4 regions of the Paenibacillus sp. FSL R10-2199 genome follow, and region 3 is predicted to be linked to each of the others. Evidence: riboswitches for the same ligand, from Rfam matches in the RefSeq annotation. Region 3 holds a riboswitch; each other region holds the start of a gene.
The links. Region 3 has a riboswitch for cyclic di-GMP ahead of NYE33_RS01600 (choice-of-anchor A family protein). Riboswitches for the same ligand answer to the same signal wherever they lie in the genome.

Region 1 (5,362 bases), on a different contig from region 3:
CTGTGAGAGTTGCAGCTTTGCTGTGCTTGGCATTTGTCCATTCTCGCCAATGGCAATCGGTTTGCCATTCGCAAGTGCGAGCAGGCTGTCATGATATTTATTCATATAATCGTTCTCATATATATCTGCCGCGAGTACATCCACCTTGTCAGCCCCCGGGTAGGTCAGCGCATAAGGATCAGACCAGGCATTGGGTGCATTGGGGTTCCATACCCACAGCAGGTTGTTTAATTTATGAACGTTTACGAAACGGTCATACATAATATTCCAAAGAGCAGCAAAGTTATTTTTCTTCCCCCACCAGAACCAGTCACCGTTCATTTCGTGGTAAGGTCTCCAGAGTACGGGAACACCAGCATCCCGCAGGCTTTTAAGTGAAACTGCCACTTTGTCCAGATCTGCAATCAATGCAGTGTACTGTGTTGTACCCGGAGTAATATATTTATTGAATTCCGCCTGGCTCAGCGGTTTCTGAACATTGGACCAGAGGTATGCGGTACCGGGCAGATTCTCATGAAAAGTCATGGCTACAATGCCGCCGCCCTTATACCAGTTGATCGCGCTGTTCACAACATTTCTGCGTTGCGCCGCTGCTGTACTTTCCGATTGCCCGCTGATTACGCCCAGTTCATAGCCGTGAAGAGCAGCATATTGTCCGCTGGTTCCTTTCAGCTTGTTGCTGAATTCGTCCGGACTTTCCAGATAGTCATGTTGGCCGGTAATAATGCCTTTTCCAGTGATAGAATACAGATCATCCAGCAATCTGACTGCTTCGGTTGAAGCCTCCGGATTAACGGGCGCTTTGGAACTAGATGCAGCTTCTGCAGATGAAGGCATTCCGCCGAGTCCCAGAGGTACTGCAGTCAATAAAAGGGCCAGAGACAGCACAGTGCACAGCAAACGAGACTTACGGTAAGTTATCAAAATCCATCTTCCTTTCGGTAGCCAGGCTGCCACTCTTGCGAAGGCCCTATAGCTTTGCGTCCCTATCTTTCGATTAGGTTTGCCTTTGTCGTATTGGAAGGATTAATCCCTCTTACCGTAAGTATCGTCCCTATTTAGTTTTAATTTAGAGCAAAAATGAAATTTTCTTAATAAATGGTTCTTAATACCTGTTTTGGATTTGTAACAATTGGTTATATAGATAGATTAGACCTATGAAATGAATTGCTGCAAGGCGATATCTTCCCAATCCAAGGTGATTCGGATGTTATCTTCCTCCACCAGCTCAGAGCCGGTCTGCACTTCGATAAATTCCATATCTGTCAATGCCAGGATCGCATGCTTGGTGCCTTCCGGAATCCGTACGACATCCCCCGCCTTCACATTATGCATTTTCTCATTGAGCACAATGCTGGCTTCACCGCTGACAATGGTCCAGATTTCACTGCGTTTGTGATGCAGCTGATAGCTGATATTTTTACCTTCAGAGATAAAGATTCGCTTCGTCAGCACCTCATTGCCTTCCGCATATTTCACATAATCAATTACCTTGTAGTGGCCCCAGCGGCGTTCTTCGTACATCGGTCTTTGTTCAAAAGATTTCAGCACTTCTTTAATGCGCGGGCTCTCCGCCTTGTGCGTAACCAGAATTCCGTCCGGGCTGGCGGCGATAATCAGATCCTTCGCTCCGATCACGGTGATCGGAATGTCCAGCTCGTTGATCAGGCAGGTGCCTTCGGAATCTGCAGTGACGAAGCCTTTGCCGACATGATTGCTGGTCATTTCTTCAGTCAGCGTGTTCCAAGTGCCCAGATCCTTCCAGAATCCGGCGTAAGGCTGAACCACGATATTCTCTTCTTTTTCCACCACTTCGTAATCAAAACTGATGGAAGCCAGCAGTTTATACTGCTTCTGCAGTTCCTCATAGTTCAGCGGCAGTCCTTTGCGCTGCAGAATATCCAGCAGATAACCTAGACGGAAAGCAAACACGCCGCAGTTCCAGAGCGCGTTCCGGCTGATCAGCTCCTCAGCCTGCTTGCGGTCCGGCTTCTCCTGGAAGTGGCTCACCTGCAGATACCCGCTCGCCCCCGCTTCGGCGCTGGTAGGAATGATATAGCCGTATTTCTCGGAAGCATGCTCCGGAACTACGCCCATCAGCGCCAGATTGGCGCCGCTCTCCAGCATCGTGCTCTCCAGCTGCAGAACGGTTTCGAAGAAGGACGACTCCACATAAGGATCGACGGGCAGGATGGCTACCGTCTCGCTTGGTGAAACACCGGCGACCGAATACAGATAAGCTGCTGTCAGTGCGATGGCAGGGAAGGTATCGCGCCGCTCCGGCTCAACGATAATCGGCACCCCGCTGCCCAGCTGGCTCTGAATCATCTCTACCTGGCTGCGGCCGGTAGCCAGGTAGGACGATTCCGCCATCCCTGTCTCCTGCAGCTGTCTCCATACCCGCTGTACCATGGATTCCGGTTCACCTGCCGGGCTTTCCAGTACTTTCAGAAATTGCTTCGAACGTGAATCATTGGACAAAGGCCAGAGCCGTTTACCAGAACCGCCTGATAGAAGTACTAGTTTCATAAGTGAACCCTCCTAAGTTTATATGATGTCGCGAAAATATCGGATTGTTATTGGGAGCTGGCTGCGTTTGCTTAAGCCTAAAAGCGGCTGTTATGAGGGTCACTGCAAGGAATGTTTGGACTTTCGGCCGCTGTTGTCTCCGGATTTCCTGATTTAAACCGCTTATCGCGGTAGAAATCCGGAGACAAAGGCGGACGCTAACGCTCCTACAGTTCCAAAATTCCTCTCCGTTCCATTACATAACAGCTGGCTTATTCGCTTCGCCCGCAGGCGAAGCTCCCGGCTAAAGATCCGGCTATTGCCGCTTGGTTGAGCGGCAATTGAATCAGCTGCTGCCGCTTGTTGTTGCGGCAATTGAACCTGCGGCTGCCCCGCCTGCTTTTGCGGGGACAAAGCCATTCACGCTTGTTCCAAGGCGGCGCCGCTCAACTATGCGGCGGTGAGAGATTTAAGGGATTAAATGCATCTTGTTCCAAGGGATTTCCGCTCGCTGTAGCAGCGAAGGGGAAACATAACACTCTTGTTCCAAGGTTTTACGTTCACTTACGCGGCGGTGGAATCAAGAGCACTAATGCCCCTCATTTCCTCCATTGGCCCACATCCGGTGCATTCAGAGGAATTTATCCCTTAATTTCCCCGTACAGCACACTTTCGGCGGAATTAGAGGGGTTTTTCCCCTTAATTTCCCCGTACAGCACACTTTTGACGGAATTAGAGGGATTTTTCCCCTTAATTTCCCCGTACAGCACACTTTCGGCGGAATCAGAGGGAATTATCCCTTTAATTTCCCCATACAGCTTACTTTCAGCGGAATTAGAAGGGTTTTTCCCTCTAATTTCCCCGTGCATCACACTTTCAGTGGGAGGCTGCGGGATCACTGATAGACCAAGAGCTTAGACCGCGCCAGCAACGCTGGCGGAGAATCCGCTAAGGCCGCCCATCTGCGGGCGTCCGACAGAATGATACTCCAGGCCGGTTCCTTCGATCTGCTCTTTGCTATAGACATTGCGGCCGTCGATCAACACCTGACGGCGCATGCTCTTCGCCAGCAGATGCAGGTCGATATCCTTGAACTGGCTCCAGTCGGTCAGGAGGCATACCGCATCGCTGCCTTCGGCAGCCTCTTCCGCCAGCCCGCACCAGCGAAGCTGCGGGTGATCATATTGCGCCCGGAAATTCTCGGCGGCAATCGGATCATAGAGCTTCACCGTGGCGCCTTCGGCTACCAGCGCTTCAACGATTTCACGGGCAGGCGCCTCGCGGACATCATCAGTGTTCGGCTTGAAGGCGAGGCCCCAGATGCCGATGACTGCGCCGCGCAGGCTGCCCAGCGATTCATGGAGCTTGGAGATGATCATGAAGCGCTGGCCTTTATTGACCTCGACCACCGATTTCAGCAGCTTGAACTCGTAATCCACGTTACCGGCAATCTGGATCAGCGCATTGGTGTCTTTCGGGAAACAGGAGCCTCCATAACCGATACCGGCCTGCAGGAAGGTAGATCCGATTCTCCGGTCCATTCCCATGCCCTCGGCCACCTCGGTTACATCAGCTCCCACTTTTTCGCAAATATTGGCGATTTCGTTAATGAACGATATTTTAGTAGCCAGGAATGCATTTGACGCATATTTAATCATCTCGGCGCTGCGGATATCCGTGACGAACACATTGTCTGTGAAGCCCTGATGAAGCTGGCGCATCATCGGCTCAAGCTCAGGATTATCGAGTCCGATCACGATCCGGTCGGGATGCAGCGTATCGCGGATCGCGGAGCCTTCACGGAGGAACTCAGGGGCGGAGACAATGTCGAAGGGATGATTCGTGTGCGAAGCGATCAAATTGCGGATTTTCTCATTGGTGCCTACGGGTACGGTTGACTTGGTCATGATGACCTTGTAGCCTTCCATTGCCTGCGCAATTTCAATGGCTGCCCCTTCGATATATCTTAGATCCGCTTCACCGCCCGGCAGTGAGGGGGTCCCTACGGCAAGGATGACGATGTCGGAGCGGCGGACCGAATCCTTAAGATCGGCCGAGAAGCTCAGCCTGCCCTCACGGAGATTCATTTCGATCAGTGCCTCAATACCCGGCTCATAGATTGGGGATTCCATCCGGTTCAGCTTCTCGATCTTCGCCTCATCCTTATCCACACAGATGACATGATTTCCGTTAAGGGTGAAGCAGACACCTGAGACAAGACCTACATATCCGGTACCGATTACTGCGAGTTTCATACAATCATCCTCCTTTTAGGAAATTGACGTAGGCCTGTTCCACATACTGCTTGAACTGGACCATAAACGCCTGCTCATCAAATTTACGTGCATGGCCCATAATCTGCTCGATATCCCACGCATAGGATTCTGCTTCATCTATGGCCTGGAGCAGATCATCAACTTCCTGGTGCTGGAAGAACACGCCGTTGACGTAAGGAATAATCGTGTCCAGCGCTCCTCCGGCCTGATAGGCGATGACCGGTCTACCTGCTGCATTCGCCTCCAGGGGCGTAATGCCGAAATCCTCTTCTCCGGGAAAAACAAAAGCCCGGCACTGCGACATCAGTCCAGTCACTTCTTCATCCTCCAGCCGGCCCAGGAAAGAGATATTATCCTTAGCCATGCCTTCCAGACGCTTGCGGTCCGGCCCGTCTCCCACGATGTACAGCTTTACACCGTTACGGTTGAACGCCTCTACTGCCAGATCGATCCGCTTGTAGGAAACCAGCCGGGATACGATCAGATAGTAATCTCCAATGGTAGGGGAGCTGGTGAAGCGCGCTGTATTGATCGGCGGGAAGATCACATCGGAATCCCGGTGGTAATAATTCTGAATC
Region 2 (5,362 bases), 920 kb from region 3:
TTTGCGCCAGCTCTGGCCCGTCTATCTGGTGTCAGCATTCCTCAGTATCGTCTTCTACTATGGCTTCCAGACGATTGGCCTGCAGTATGTGCCGTCCGGATTATTCTCGGCCATTGTATTCCTGCAGCCGGTGCTGCTCGGAATCTTTGCCTGGATCTGGCTGGGCGAGCGGATGTACGGGCTTAAGATCGCCGGCCTCGTAATCGGCTTCCTCGGGGTAGCCTCGTTAAGCCTTGGGGGATTAACCGGAAGTATCTCGCCTATAGGCGTACTGCTGGCCTTGGCCAGTGCACTCAGCTGGGCGCTGGCTACGGTCTATACCAAACGCAATGCAGCCAGAGTAGATATGCTGTGGATGACCGCGATGCAGATCATGATCGGCGGGGTAATCCTGCTGGCGGCAGGCTCAGCTTCGGAGAGCTGGGCGGATATTAGCTGGAGTAGTACTTTTATAATAAATACATTGTTCATCGCGGTCTTCGTGATTGCGCTGGGCTGGTTGGTATACTTCAAGCTGATCAATGAAGGAGAGGCCGGCAAGGTAGGCTCGTTCACCTTTCTGATTCCGCTGATTTCCATCGGCTCCAGTGTAGTCTTATTGCATGAACAGATTACGTTGAATCTGGTCATCGGTATGCTGCTGATTGTGAGCAGCATTATTCTGGTGAATGTCAGGCTGGGCCGGAATGCTGGGAGTGTCCTGCAGACCCCGGTACCCGGTCTGGGTAAGGAATAAACAAACGGCTGCTCCCTCAGAAGAGGGGCAGCCGTTTATGTTTGTCAGGGGTTACATTACAGCAGGCTTAGACCGTTTCTGCGTCCGCGTCCCGCAGGATCAGTTCTCCGCCGGACTCCAGGATACTGTTATGGGAACGGGCGATATTAATGAAGACATGCTCCTCCTGGAGCAGTTCAATGTCTTCACACAGATTACGCAGCAGCCGGGAGAAGCTGTTCAGAACACTGTCAGTGATAAACTCGGTGAACTGCCCCGGATGGGTAAAAACCTCCAGCATCTGCTTGAGCTGATCCGTACCGGGCTGGGGGGCCCCTTCCATGCACAGCAGTGCGGATTTAAGATCGCTGATCAGGCACTCTATATGGCTGTACTTATCCTCCAGCAGCAGCATAACCACCAGACCGTATTTCACGGATTGCTGGCGGGATTCTACATTCTTGGCCAGCAGCCGGGCGGCTTCCCGCAGTCCGCCAACTTCAGTCAGCAGAAGACTGGAGAAGCGGTGCAGGCGGTGCTGGTGTACCCCGGCAAGTCCGGTGTGCAGGCTGCAGCCGGTTACTTGACCGCTTATATAGATACTGCCTGTAGCCGTAATTGTAGATTGGCAGACGTTGCCGTAGATATACACATTCCCTAACGCCTCAATACACATAGGGCCTTCAATATCTGAGGGTACGACGATGTCACCTGCAAACATAATCTCACGGGCTGTTGCCGCCATTTCCTTGGTGATGAGGCATAGGTCCGGGAAATCGCAGGTTGTGACGCTGCCGGAGTCTCCGCAGATGCGGGGTCTGCCCGTACGCAGAGCCGCGATCTCCCCGTTTGGAAGCAGCCGTGCATTGTCTCCGGCTGCGAAATAAATATCCTGCGGTGGAGGTGGAGGCAAGATGCCTCCTTCTACGTCGAATCCGGGAATTCCCTCTTCGGGCGGCAGCTTGCGGGCGAATACCTCTCCCTCTCTGGCGAAGGGGGCTCCCGGAAACCGCAGATAATCTAAGGAATCTGCAGCTTCCGCAGTTCGTCCCTCCCGGAGCATTCCATTGCCTGTGAGCGTATGCTCCGGGAGGGATAGCTGCAGCCTTGATTTCTTGCCGGGCAGCGGGGCTCTCCCTTCTGCGATACAGACAGGGAGATATGTAGGGTTGTTCAGTTCGGCGTATAGGGCCGGGATATTCAGATTCCGCAGAATGGAGCGGTTATCCAGCGAAGAAAGAATCTGTTCTATGGTGAGCGTGGACAGCAGCATCGCCCGGTTAGGCTCAGCCCGGACTGCGGCTTCGAAGGAAGCCGGGCAATTGACCAGATTCCAGGCGTACTTCTCTGCACGGTACAAGGTGAAATGCACTTTGAGCTTGTCAGGTGAAACCGTAATCTGATACTGTGGCTTCTCGCAAATTTCCCAGGTAATATGATCCGCTGAGGTTACCTCAGTAGGCTCTGTAACGGTCTTCCAGTTGATCTTCAGCACTACAGGATGAACAGCGGAGATCCGGGCGGGCTTGCCGCCAGAGAGCGGGGGAGTAATGAAGATCTGATTATTCTGCACAAGGATAATTCCATCCTTATCTCCATTCATCCCGCCGGAAGTCCGGCCCTCCACAGAGAAAGAATCCAGGAATCCGGTCCGTTCAAGCATCAAGGATTCCACGAAATCATATCGGGTTGGTTCGATGAATTGCTGCGGCATTATCTTAACCTCGCTTTTTCGTATAATCAATGGCATTCGTACAGAAAAGAGCATCATAAAGCCTGGGGGATCTCCCGGTGACTGATGGCTTACGTGGTCTCTATTGGCAGCCTGGCGACCATAAACGCGGATTCTCAGCATTCTTAGGCCCATTGCTTTGCGTCCTACCCTTTCAGGAAGTTTGCCTTTAGAAATAGATCAATGATATACACTCAGCATGAGGCGATTTCAATCGACTGTAATCGACAAAAAAGGTCATAACTGGTTCCTGCGCTGCAGGAACTTCTGCAAACAAGCTTAATTCTAGTACTTAAGGAGCTATTTTTCAACTGTATTCTGCCAATTTATTAATAATCTTGAAATGTGCAGCTCTATATTGCTTGAAAAACTGGTTTCCCAGCGCTTACAGCTTATGGGAGGAGTCTGCTCTGCAAGAACAGCCGGATCTTTGAGCTGGAGAACGGACTGCTGCTGAGGCTGCCTGCGTTGGGCGGCTTTTTTTAATATATGAATAGGGTTAATCCGGGGTTTATATGTAATGTTTATGTTATATATGTAGAATAACACAAACAATTATCTCATTATTTCGTAATAAAAACGAAGACATTGCAAATTTGTTGTAATATAATCTAACAAACAGCAGGAAATATAAAATTAATGTTAATAAACATAACATTAAATACATGCATTGAATTCTGGAAGGGGAGCATGAACCATGCAGATTACAGCAGCACCTTACACCTGGCCCTATGACGGCGTCCTTGATCCGGCGAAGACGGCACTGATGATTATCGATATGCAGACGGATTTTTGCGGCAAAGGCGGTTACGTGGAGCGAATGGGCTACGACCTCTCATTAACATCCAGAGCGATTCAGCCGATTGGGCGGCTACTGGCACGCATCCGGGAAATTAACGGATTCACCGTTATCCATACCCGGGAAGGCCATAAGCCGGATCTGTCCGATCTGCCGGCGAATAAACGGTGGCGGAGCAGACAGATCGGTGCTGAGATCGGCTCGGAAGGACCGGCGGGACGGATTCTCGTACGGGGCGAGCGCGGCTGGCAGATCATTGATGAACTGGCACCTATACCGGGAGAGCACATTATTGACAAGCCGGGTAAAGGCAGCTTTTATGCTACGGACCTGGATTTAATATTGAAGAATAAAGGGATTACCCATCTGATTCTGACCGGAATCACGACGGATGTCTGTGTACACACGACGATGCGCGAAGCCAATGACCGCGGTTATGAATGTCTGATCCTGGAGGATTGCACGGGTGCTACGGATTATGCCAATCACCTGGCAGCGCTCAATATGGTCAAAATGCAGGGCGGTGTCTTCGGCAGTGTGAGTGATTCGCAAGCGGTGCTGAAGGCGCTGGAGCAATTCTAAATACGAATTACGAATGACCAGTATTCCAAATAACATCATAACGGGGGAATCACCATGTGGAACAAGTCCAGAACCAAAGCGCTTATCCTGCTCACTTCACTAATGCTGCTCATTACAGCCTGCGGCAACAATTCGGATACCGGCAAGGCTGAGGGACAGGGGGCGGAAGGCTCCGGTGAGCTTAAGAAGGTTGTTCTGAGGTTGAAGTGGATTCATCAGGCGCAGTTTGCCGGGTTCTATACCGCAGTTGAAAAGGGCTTCTATAAGGAAGCGGGGCTGGATGTGGAGATTCGGCCGGGAGGCTCGGATTTTCCGGCGGTACAGATGGTCGCTTCGGGCAGTGAGGAGTTCGGGGTAACCGGTGCTGACCAGATCATTATTGCCAGAGAAAAAGGCGTACCGGTTAAGGCGTTATCTGCGATATACCGCAAAACCCCGTTCGTAATGTTCACGCTTAAAGAATCCGGTATCACCACAATGGAAGATCTTGTCGGCCAAAAGGTGGGCATCAAGCTCGGCGGCAATGAAGAGCTGACCTTCCGTGCTATGGAGAAAAGCGCGGGCATCGAAACCTCGCAAATCGAAGAGATGCCGATCAAATATGATCTCAGCCCCTTATTGACCGGCCAGGTCAAGGCATGGCCCGGATATGTAATTAATGAGGTGCTGGCTGTGCAGGAGCAGGGCAAGGAAGTCAATATTATCGACCCGAACGACTATGGCATCAATTTCTATGCCGACACCCTGTTTACCACGGAGTCCGTGATTGAGAAGGATCCGGAAATGGTCCGGAGTTTCGTACAGGCCTCCATGAAGGGCTGGGATTATGCGATGGAGCATCCTGAGGAAGCGGCAGAATTCGGCCTGAAATACGGAGAAAAGCTTGATCTTGCGCATGAAGTCAGCATGATGAAGGCCAGCATTCCGCTGCTGGAGCCGGAGAAGCTTCCGCTCGGCTCGATGGATGAGGCGGCGTGGGAGACGCTGCAGCAGAATCTTATCGATCTGGACTTTGTGAAAAAGCAGCAGGACATCGGCTCATTGTTCACCAATGAGTACTTGAATTAAGGAGGGAACCGGTATGACAACAGCGATGAAAGAACAGATGAATTCCGCCCCTGTGAAGAATCCCGGTACCCGGGACACGATGCTCTCCTTGCGCAATTGCTCTCTTTCCTTCGGCAATGTGCCTGTGCTTGATAATGTCAGTCTTGACGTATACCGCAATGAATTCATCTCCATTCTCGGACCGAGCGGCTGCGGGAAATCAACGACACTGCGGCTGATGCTGCGGCTGCTAAGCCCGGAAGGAGGCGGGGAGGTTGCCTATTCCTCCCCGGACCTGTCGCTGGGCATGGTCTTTCAAAAGCCTGTACTGATGCCATGGCTCAGTGCCCTGCAGAATGTCATGCTGCCCCTTGAGCTGGGCCCGAAGAAGAAATTCAGCAAAAAGGAAGCGCGTGAAAAGGCGGAAAGTGCCCTGCGGCTGGTCGGCCTGCAGGATTTCCAGAACCACTTCCCGCATCAGCTGAGC
Region 3 (5,362 bases):
GACAACAGTTCCGGCAAAATCCCAGCCCGGCCGGAATCCCTCAGCCTCCTTCCTTGCATCAACAACTTCACCCCGGTTAAGGGAGAAAGCATGCACTCTAACGATTGCCTCCCCGGGCTGGGCCTCCGGTGCGGCGACTTCCTTGACGGTCAAATATCCATTAGCCGGTGAGTCTGTAACAATTGCACGATTCATAGGATCTCCTCCATAAATATAATTAGAAGCGTAATGGAAATTGCGCCCTGTTTTCATAGTGGAGTATACTGTAGGAATTGGCTTGTACCAAGAGTAGAACTACACCTCAATATGGTAAAGGCGGTGAGCCTGATGACTATACGTAAGGATAGGGACGTTCAGGATGAGACGTTGAAGGGGGTAATCGCTGAAATTGAGAATCTTCGCGTAACACGTCAACTGGATTATGCTAATCAACCCCATCCGTTGTTGAAACGGTTTACTCAGCAGGAGCTTAACGATATGGCTTGCCCTACGTATAAAAACCTATTAATGGGACGCTCACACCGCATGCCGGATCGCCGGATGATTATCTGTATTGCTGAATATCTGGAGTGTACAGCCGTTGAACGGAATGCTCTGCTGCTGGCTGCCGGTTATCTCCCGGTCTATCCGGCTCTTGAAGGAGCAGCTATGGAGCAGGCGCTGGAAGAAGTGAGGCAGATCCTGAGCAGCCTGCCGCTGCCGGCAATGATTGTGAACCACATGTTAAATATCAAGGCGGTGAATGAACGGTTTAGCCGGTTATTTGAGTTGCCTGCACATCAAGCTTTCTATAAAGACTTGAATATGGCAGATCTTCACTTCAATGCGGATTATCCTGTGCGCTCCCGCTCGACCTTCAATGCCGCATCCTTTGAATTATGGGAATCTCATGCAGTGGAGGGTATACATGCTTATCAAAAAATACACACCGGCTCCAGACAGGAGCCATGGTATACGCATAGCCTCGAAAGACTCCGGCAATACAGTGATTTCAATAAGTACTGGAATAAGCGGCCTGATAACACAGGTACCGAGCCTGGTCAGCACAAAATGATCTTAGCCAGAATGGGTGCCTCAGATAAGTTGGTTCCTATCCGGTACAAGCAAATTCATATTTCCGCGGGCCATCATCTATATCCAAGAATTGAGGCCTACTTACCGGTCGATGAAGCTGCTCATACAGTTTTTGAACAACTGGAAAGCTGAGTGTAAACTGGACAATATGTGTTTTCTGGAATGGAGGCAAGCCTTGTATGAAGTGTCTGACGATTCGCCAGCCTTGGGCCACCTTAATTGCGCTGGGTGAAAAACAGATTGAGACCCGTTCCTGGCCGACGTCTTACCGGGGGGATTTAGCCATCCATGCCGGTATGCAGGTAGATAAGGCCATATGCAAGACGGAGCCGTATCAATCAGTGCTTGCCCGGCACGGCTACACCGCGGATAATCTGCCCTCCGGAGTAATCCTTGCGACCAGCCGGCTGGCCGGTTGCTGTGGGGTTACGCCTCAGCAGGCGCAGCAGAGCTGGCCGGGCGGGAATGAATATGTGTTCGGCGATTATGCAGAAGGCCGGTATGCCTGGAAGCTGGAGGGGGTAGTTGCGCTGGCTCATCCTATAGCTGCCAAGGGGCGCTTAGGTTTCTGGGAATATCCCGTTCTTGAGCAGGAGTGGTGAATCCGTTTGTGGCCAAATAAATAAAAATTTCATGCAGATCAGCTGTCAGCGGGTATGATAGGGATAATCAGCGGGTAATCTTCTTATATATATGGAAAGCGGACTCTGCGGCGGTATGCTGCAGGAGCCAGGGCAGAATTGCCGGGAAGGAGCGTATGCATAAGAGATGGGCAGCCTTCTTATCGCATGGCTTTGTATGCTTTGTTTGTTTATTGTGTTTAAGGATCAGGTAAGCCGGAAGATCCTGTATCCCGTAGCGGCTGTGGTTATCTGCGGCACGCTTGGGTATTGGACGATTTTAATGTAATCTTTATCTGGGTATCAGCTTATTTTCAGGTAAGGGATGTATATTGGGGTTACCAAACATCCCCCGGTGTAATATGGTACCCTGAGGTCTTGCCGATCATGGCGGGCCTCTTTTTTATGAGGGGAGAAACGCTGAGAATTAACATCGCCAGAATGCTGTTCATCTCAAGGCGGTTGAATCCGGAGTGCCAAGACCCAGATATCTGCGCATGCGGATAGTAGACTGGGCGGTAATGACATCATCCAGCAGCAGCATCCGTTCATGATAACCCCTGCAGACAAATTTGGCTTCAATGCCAACTTCCAGCTGCTGCTGTGCATAGACCTTCAGACCACGGGCTCTCATCTCGGTGCGGACATTCCGCAGATCGGCTATGGCTGCACCCGCCGCTGTCCGGACAACCTCCAGGTAAGGAGCGGGTGTACGCAGCTCTGCAGATAGGATGGAAGCATCGCGTTCAAAGGCGGATAAAATGAGCGGCAGCAAGATATACGATTTCACCAGCATATTGTCCTGGCTCTCTGCTCTGTGCATCAATCTCACCCCCTCTAATGAGAACATATATTCGTAATTTAACCCGAAGTTCAAAAAAAATCAATGGTATTTAAAAAAGAAGGCTATTAATGTGACATAATTCACAATAAAATAGGAAAAATTATTTTATATTAAAATTGAAATAATAAAGATTAAAAATAAATCAGTTTAAAAGGAGAATGGCAATGAGTCATGAAGGAAATCTCCGCCGCGGTTTATTATTCGGGTTATTCCTTAGCGTTCCGCTCTGGGTGTCAATGATTGGCTGGATTCAGCTGCTCTAAAAATGGATTCCTGCGTGTGCAGATTTTCAGCCCTCTACGCAAACTCCCTAGAAATGTCGATTAAAGACTGCTGCCAGGGTTTGCTTAGGCGCCAGTTTTTGTGAAAATATATGAATATCATAGGGCCTTTACTATAAAAGAGCTCTCCGGTATGAACGGAAAACGGGCGGTATCCTTAAAGGGGATGGCGCCCGTTTCTTCGCGTTTACCATGGTGAGGTTGCTTTAGCGGAGATGAGTTGGGGGAAGGGAGAAGGAATAGGACTAAAATACTAAATTTTAATATTTAAAATTGTAAGAAATAGCTCTGTGAAAAGGGAAAAATACTGCGGCGAATTAGCGGAATTATCGACCTTTTTCGTCAGGAAGTTATATTCTCATCTTGTATAAATCCTTATAGATAAAGGTTTTTTTAATCTTTTTTCTTTAAAAAAATAGCTGTGAAATGAATTGGAAATATATTGACAATATGCCAGTCGGCATCTAAACTGGAGTTAGTTCTAAAGTAACAAATATCACAGATTTCACTTGGGTATTACATAAGCTTTTCCAATTTCATATCAATCATGTACAAACGCAAACCGTTTCGAAAGAGCGGGACGCAAAGTCAGGAATCTGATGCCCCTTAAGTCCGGGCTATGGTCGTCCGGCCGCCGTGAAGCTAACCCTTCGTGGCGGTCTTTTTTTTGTTATAGTTTTGCGGCGATTTCATAGAATAGTTGAATAGGAGGTGTAGATTATTGAGAAAAAAAATGCGAAAAGCGGCCGCCTTTATTCTGGCGGGCGTACTGACCGTAAGTAGCGCCTTCACTTGGGGGACGGAGGTAAGGGCAACATCTGGTGTGCCTTACAATCCAACGCCGGTCTTGGGGATTGCCGGGAATTTTAATGCTTTTATCTTTGACGATTTCACGCAAGGCAATGATCAAATTGAAGGCCGTCTTGCAGCGGGGGGGAATATTACTCTCTCTGGAGGTTACGGGGTAGCCAGGGCCTACAGGAATTCTTCAGCCACCGACGTACTCGTTGCCGGCAAGAAGTTTAAACATTCGGGCAGCGGAGAAATCTACGGAAACGTTGTGTATGGGGACACCATTGAAGCCAATGAGCCTAGTGTGAACATTATAGGCGCGAAGAAGCAGGGAAGCCCGATTGATTTCCCGGCTGAGAAGCAGTATCTGATCTCGCGTTCTGCAGCATACGGGGCATTGTCCGCTACGAAAGAAGTTGGTAATAATTATGGAACACTTACAATAAGTGCGCCGGATCTTTTCAACGTAGTTCATCTGGATGCGGCAACGCTGGCGAATACAAACAATATTCAATTCAACATTGCCCAGAATGCCACGTTAATTATTAACATAAGTGGAGCTACGGTCAATGTACCAAGCTTCGCAATGAATAACGGTAGAGCAAGTCAAGTGTTGTTCAATTTCTACGAAGCGACCAAGGTGAATATTGCGTATACGACCTTCTTGGGAACGATACTGGCGCCTAAGGCGGATGTTAATTATTCCGGTGCAGAGCTTTACGGAACGCTAATTGCCAAGTCTTTTAGCGGCGGAGTAGAAATGCACCTTGGAACATACGAGGGAGATGGACCGCCGCCAAGTCCGACACCGACCGCAACACCAACACCCAGCCCATCGCCAACACCAACCGCAACACCAAGCCCGACACCAACAGTGAAACCGACCGCAACGCCAACGCCGACGGTGAAACCAACTCCAACACCGACACCAACACCGACAGCAACGGTAAAACCGACACCGACGGTAAAACCAACCGCAACACCAACACCGACAGCAACGGTGAAACCGACACCGACGGTAAAACCAACGCCAACACCTAAGTGTACTCCGACGCCAACACCGACAGTGAAGCCGACACCAACACCAACGGTAAAGCCGACGCCGACAGTGAAGCCGACGCCGACACCAACGGTAAAGCCGACGCCGACAGTGAAGCCGACGCCGACACCAACGGTAAAGCCGACGCCGACAGTGAAGCCAACGCCGACACCTAAGTGCACTCCGACGCCAACACCGACAGTGAAGCCAACACCGACAGTGAAGCCAACACCGACAGTGAAACCAACGCCGACAGTGAAACCAACGCCGACAGTGAAGCCGACGCCGACAGTGAAGCCGACGCCGACAGTGAAACCAACGCCGACAGTGAAGCCAACACCAACAGTGAAACCAACACCGACAGTGACACCAACGCCAACGGCAGCACCGACACCAACGCCGACGGCAGCACCAACACCAACGCCAACGGCAGCACCAACACCAACACCAACAGCGACACCAACGCCAACGGCAGCACCAACACCAACGCCAACAGCGGCACCGACACCAACGCCAACGGCAGCACCGACACCAACGCCGACGGCAGCACCAACACCAACGCCAACGGCAGCACCAACACCAACACCAACAGCGGCACCGACACCAACGCCAACGGCAGCACCAACACCAACGCCAACGGCAGATCCAACACCGACACCAACGGCAGTGCCAACACCAACGCCAACGGCAGCACCAACACCAACACCGACAC
Region 4 (5,362 bases), 190 kb from region 3:
CAGCTGATCAGGTTTATCGTGCTGAATCTGTTGGTGCTGGGTATATCGGTGCTGCTGATTCATATATTGACCGATTCTCTCGGTATTCAAGTGCTGGTCGCCAAAGTGCTGGTCACATTTGTTACGGTGATCATTAATTTCTTCGGAAGCCGGAAATGGGTATTCTGATAATTAAGAAGCATTGCTTCTTAATTATTCCGGAAGGGTAACATCTATTCTATATTACGGAGGCGATTGTCATGCGGAAATTATCCTATTTGATTATACTTGCCGGGGTGCTTATTATGCTCTATCCCAAAGGAAGCGAATGGTACAATGACCGTCAGCAGCAAAAGCTGCTGGAAGAGGCTGAACAGGCCTACAGTGAAATCGTTCCGTCTGCGTCAGCTCCGGCCAGTGCTGATCTAAGTAAGCCTTACGCGGAAGTAACCCAGCTGCTGGCGGATGAGTCGGCTGCGGAAGAGCCAGAACCCTCTGCTGCGCCTGAGATTGAAGTCGGAGGCAAGGTGATGGCAATCATCGAAATCGACAAAATAGATCTGAAGCTGCCTGTCCTGGAAGGCGCCACCAAGGCGAATATGAAGCATGCTGCTGCGCATATGAAGGAGACGGCTCCGCTTGGCTCTGCTGGGAATGCTGCAATTGCAGCGCATAGATCAAGAACTACGGGAAGGCTATTCAACAGATTGAATGAAGTTGGAGTCGGGGACACTATTTCCGTTACAACCGGCAAGCAGGCATACAATTATGTAGTTTATGATGTGACTATTGTGGAACCAACCGATGTATCCGTATTGAAAGGGAATAAGGATGACAAGATTCTAACACTCATTACTTGTGATCCGCTGGTGAATCCAACGCATAGACTTATCATTCACGCAAAGTTATCGTGATGTTTGTAGAATAATGACGGAAAAACTTAAAATACTTAAAATTTTTATTTGTTTTCGCGGAAATCTAGTGATTTAGGTCTTGATAATAGAAATAGATATGGTAAGATATAACTATACAAAGCTAATACACGATAAACGGCAAACCTATCGAAAGGTAGGGACGCAAAGCTAGAGGGCCTTCCCGTAAGGATGGCAGCCAGCTACCGAATGAAGAGGCTTTTTTTGTTTGTTCTTATTGTGAATCTAGCATTTTATGGTAGAAGCAAGGACAGATAAAGCTTATACGATAACGGCAAACCTATCGAAAGGTAGGGACGCAAAGCTAAAGGGCCTTCCCGTAAGGATGGCAGCCAGCTACCGAAAGGGGTTTTATCCAATGAAGAAGTTCTATTTAATGTTGGTTACACTATTCGTAGTGGTTACGTCGGTGCAGACAGGTACAGCTCAAGCTGCTAATGCAGATGCAAGCTGGTTGAACATAGGTCAACTTGATCAGGGTGTTATCGGAGTTTCTTATAATGTTCCTAAGGATAAGAAGATTAAGCTGATGATCACCAAAGATAATAACAGCTACACCTACAACTTATACACTTCCAAACCAACTGAAACATTCCCGCTTCAACAAGGTAACGGTTCATACAAGGTTTCCGTACTTGAGAACACTACCGGCAACAAATACAAAGTAATCTCTTCCGAGACGGTAGATCTTAGCCTGAGCAACGCCAACGCCGTATATCTGAGCTCCGTACAGAATGTTAAATGGAGTTCTTCCGATAAAGCAGTTCTGAAAGCAACACAGCTTACACAAGGTTTGACATCAGATGAAGACAAAGTGAAGGCTATCTATAATTATATCGTAGCCAATGTGAAATATGATTATTCCCTGGCTTCCAGTGTTACTACAGATTACATCCCTAACAACGACAGCACCTTGGCTACCAAGAAGGGGATCTGCTACGATTACGCTTCCTTGTTCGCTACTATGCTTCGCAGTGAAGGCATTCCTACCAAACTGGTTATGGGTAACACAAGTTATGTGACTTCTTACCACGCTTGGAATGAAGTGTTCCTTAATGGCAAATGGGTAACTATTGATACTACAGTTGATGCTGGACTTGCCAAGAACAGCAAAACAGCAGATCTGGTTAAAGTAGCAAGTAAATATACTGCAGCTAAGTTCTACTAAGAGCACAGATGCATTCATAGTTTCATTGAGGATAACCCGCTTAGTAATTAAGCGGGTTATTTTTATTTTGGAAAAGGTTGCTTTTTGGTAGAGAGATAGGGTATTATAAATAAGCGTTGTTGGAGCGGCAAACTTAATAAGAAATGGCTTAAATAAGTGATTTCAAAATAAAGCTTGCATTACTCGAATGAACGTGATATATTATAAGAGTTGCTGGTGACGCGATGAGCGGCGCTAACGACGAGCTTGATCTTTGAAAACTGAACAACGAGTGAGTATCGGAAATCACGAAAGTGACTTCCAAAAAAGAGAATGAAAATTCTCGTCAGATGTTTCAAAATGAGCAATCGCTCTTTCTAAATACAATTTGGAGAGTTTGATCCTGGCTCAGGACGAACGCTGGCGGCATGCCTAATACATGCAAGTCGAGCGGAGTTTGAATGGAAGCTTGCTTCCATTCATGCTTAGCGGCGGACGGGTGAGTAACACGTAGGCAACCTGCCCTCAAGACTGGGATAACTACCGGAAACGGTAGCTAATACCGGATAATTTCTTTCCTCTCCTGAAGAGAGAATGAAAGGCGGAGCAATCTGCCACTTGGGGATGGGCCTGCGGCGCATTAGCTAGTTGGTGGGGTAACGGCTCACCAAGGCGACGATGCGTAGCCGACCTGAGAGGGTGAACGGCCACACTGGGACTGAGACACGGCCCAGACTCCTACGGGAGGCAGCAGTAGGGAATCTTCCGCAATGGGCGAAAGCCTGACGGAGCAATGCCGCGTGAGTGATGAAGGTTTTCGGATCGTAAAGCTCTGTTGCCAGGGAAGAACGTCCGGTAGAGTAACTGCTACCGGAGTGACGGTACCTGAGAAGAAAGCCCCGGCTAACTACGTGCCAGCAGCCGCGGTAATACGTAGGGGGCAAGCGTTGTCCGGAATTATTGGGCGTAAAGCGCGCGCAGGCGGTCATTTAAGTCTGGTGTTTAAACCTTGGGCTCAACCTGGGGTCGCACTGGAAACTGGGTGACTTGAGTACAGAAGAGGAAAGTGGAATTCCACGTGTAGCGGTGAAATGCGTAGATATGTGGAGGAACACCAGTGGCGAAGGCGACTTTCTGGGCTGTAACTGACGCTGAGGCGCGAAAGCGTGGGGAGCAAACAGGATTAGATACCCTGGTAGTCCACGCCGTAAACGATGAGTGCTAGGTGTTAGGGGTTTCGATACCCTTGGTGCCGAAGTTAACACAGTAAGCACTCCGCCTGGGGAGTACGGTCGCAAGACTGAAACTCAAAGGAATTGACGGGGACCCGCACAAGCAGTGGAGTATGTGGTTTAATTCGAAGCAACGCGAAGAACCTTACCAGGTCTTGACATCCCGATGAAAGCATTAGAGATAGTGCCCCTCTTCGGAGCATCGGAGACAGGTGGTGCATGGTTGTCGTCAGCTCGTGTCGTGAGATGTTGGGTTAAGTCCCGCAACGAGCGCAACCCTTGACTTTAGTTGCCAGCAGGTAAGGCTGGGCACTCTAGAGTGACTGCCGGTGACAAACCGGAGGAAGGTGGGGATGACGTCAAATCATCATGCCCCTTATGACCTGGGCTACACACGTACTACAATGGCCGGTACAACGGGAAGCGAAACCGCGAGGTGGAGCCAATCCCAGCAAAGCCGGTCTCAGTTCGGATTGCAGGCTGCAACTCGCCTGCATGAAGTCGGAATTGCTAGTAATCGCGGATCAGCATGCCGCGGTGAATACGTTCCCGGGTCTTGTACACACCGCCCGTCACACCACGAGAGTTTACAACACCCGAAGTCGGTGGGGTAACCCGCAAGGGAGCCAGCCGCCGAAGGTGGGGTAGATGATTGGGGTGAAGTCGTAACAAGGTAGCCGTATCGGAAGGTGCGGCTGGATCACCTCCTTTCTATGGAGAATCGTCACCTGCAACGGTGACATTCAAATCGGAAGCTAAAGCTTCCACAACGAACCTTAGGGTTCAAACACTCACTCGTTGGTCAGTTTTGAGAGCTCAAACTCTCATCTTTAAACTTGATCCTTGAAAACTGGATACCGAAACGAATTTGCGTTTTAGAACATCTTTTAGCTGGAACTTGTGTAAGCAAGTTGAAATAGTTATTAGTTGCTACAGCGATTTTCCTAACGGAAAACGCATTGGTTAAGCTAATAAGAGCACACGGAGGATGCCTAGGCGCCAGGAGCCGACGAAGGACGTGGCGAACAACGAAACTGCCTCGGGGAGCTGTAAGCAAGCTTTGATCCGGGGGTGTCCGAATGGGGAAACCCAGCTGTGGTAATTCGCAGTTACTCGTATCTGAATACATAGGATACGCAGAGGCAGACCAGGGGAACTGAAACATCTAAGTACCCTGAGGAAGAGAAAACAATAGTGATTCCGTCAGTAGCGGCGAGCGAACGCGGAACAGCCTAAACCAAGGGGCTTGCCTCTTGGGGTTGTGGGACGTCTCACATGGAGTTACAAAGGAATATGGTAGGCGAAGAGGTCTGGAAAGGCCCGCGATAGAGGTAAAAGCCCTGTAGCCTAAACTGTGTTCTCTCCGAGACGGATCCCGAGTAGTGCGGGGCACGTGAAACCCCGTATGAATCCAGCAGGACCATCTGCTAAGGCTAAATACTACCTGGCGACCGATAGTGAAACAGTACCGTGAGGGAAAGGTGAAAAGCACCCCGGAAGGGGAGTGAAATAGAACCTGAAACCGTGTGCTTACAAAAAGTCAGAGCCCGATCTATGGGTGATGGCGTGCCTTTTGTAGAATGAACCGGCGAGTTACGTTTAACATGCAAGGTTAAGGTGAGAAGCCGGAGCCGCAGCGAAAGCGAGTCTGAATAGGGCGAATGAGTATGTGGACGTAGACCCGAAACCGTGTGATCTACCCCTGTCCAGGGTGAAGGTGCGGTAACACGCACTGGAGGCCCGAACCCACGCATGTTGAAAAATGCGGGGATGAGGTGGGGGTAGCGGAGAAATTCCAATCGAACTCGGAGATAGCTGGTTCTCCCCGAAATAGCTTTAGGGCTAGCCTCGGTGAATGGAGTGGTGGAGGTAGAGCACTGATTGGGTGCGGGGCCCGCAAGGGTTACCAAGCTCAGTCAAACTCCGAATGCCATTAACTTCTTGCCGGGAGTCAGACAGTGAGTGCTAAGATCCATTGTCAAAAGGGAAACAGCCCAGACCATCAGCTAAGGTCCCCAAGTGTGTGTTAAGTGGGAAAGGATGTGGAGTTGCACAGACAACCAGGATGTTGG

Region 1: it holds a riboswitch for cyclic di-GMP, as region 3 does, so the genes downstream of both, NYE33_RS34935 (PA14 domain-containing protein) here and NYE33_RS01600 (choice-of-anchor A family protein) in region 3, are expected to answer to the same signal.
Region 2: it holds a riboswitch for cyclic di-GMP, as region 3 does, so the genes downstream of both, NYE33_RS05735 (flagellar assembly protein A) here and NYE33_RS01600 (choice-of-anchor A family protein) in region 3, are expected to answer to the same signal.
Region 4: it holds a riboswitch for cyclic di-GMP, as region 3 does, so the genes downstream of both, NYE33_RS00775 (transglutaminase-like domain-containing protein) here and NYE33_RS01600 (choice-of-anchor A family protein) in region 3, are expected to answer to the same signal.

Annotation. Positions count from the first base shown of each region.
Region 1 covers NZ_JBBOBO010000002.1:1,630,525-1,635,886, forward strand. The annotation lists gene NYE33_RS34935 (PA14 domain-containing protein) at 1-924, opposite strand, end outside; cyclic di-GMP riboswitch class I at 938-1,018, opposite strand; gene NYE33_RS34940 (sugar phosphate nucleotidyltransferase) at 1,156-2,529, opposite strand; gene NYE33_RS34945 (UDP-glucose dehydrogenase family protein) at 3,423-4,763, opposite strand; gene NYE33_RS34950 (glycosyltransferase) at 4,768-5,362, opposite strand, start outside.
Region 2 covers NZ_JBBOBO010000001.1:1,290,888-1,296,249, forward strand. The annotation lists gene NYE33_RS05730 (DMT family transporter) at 1-736, shown strand, start outside; gene NYE33_RS05735 (flagellar assembly protein A) at 804-2,429, opposite strand; cyclic di-GMP riboswitch class I at 2,532-2,625, opposite strand; gene biuH (biuret amidohydrolase) at 3,145-3,828, shown strand; gene NYE33_RS05745 (ABC transporter substrate-binding protein) at 3,883-4,896, shown strand; gene NYE33_RS05750 (ABC transporter ATP-binding protein) at 4,910-5,362, shown strand, end outside.
Region 3 covers NZ_JBBOBO010000001.1:370,647-376,008, reverse strand. The annotation lists gene NYE33_RS01620 (zinc-binding dehydrogenase) at 1-195, opposite strand, end outside; gene NYE33_RS01615 (MmyB family transcriptional regulator) at 229-1,206, shown strand; gene NYE33_RS01610 (ASCH domain-containing protein) at 1,254-1,676, shown strand; gene NYE33_RS01605 (hypothetical protein) at 2,143-2,517, opposite strand; cyclic di-GMP riboswitch class I at 3,366-3,458, shown strand; gene NYE33_RS01600 (choice-of-anchor A family protein) at 3,541-5,362, shown strand, end outside.
Region 4 covers NZ_JBBOBO010000001.1:185,337-190,698, reverse strand. The annotation lists gene NYE33_RS00785 (GtrA family protein) at 1-168, shown strand, start outside; gene NYE33_RS00780 (class D sortase) at 240-893, shown strand; cyclic di-GMP riboswitch class I at 1,021-1,101, shown strand; cyclic di-GMP riboswitch class I at 1,175-1,255, shown strand; gene NYE33_RS00775 (transglutaminase-like domain-containing protein) at 1,288-2,079, shown strand; rRNA gene NYE33_RS00770 (16S ribosomal RNA) at 2,444-4,001, shown strand; rRNA gene NYE33_RS00765 (23S ribosomal RNA) at 4,252-5,362, shown strand, end outside.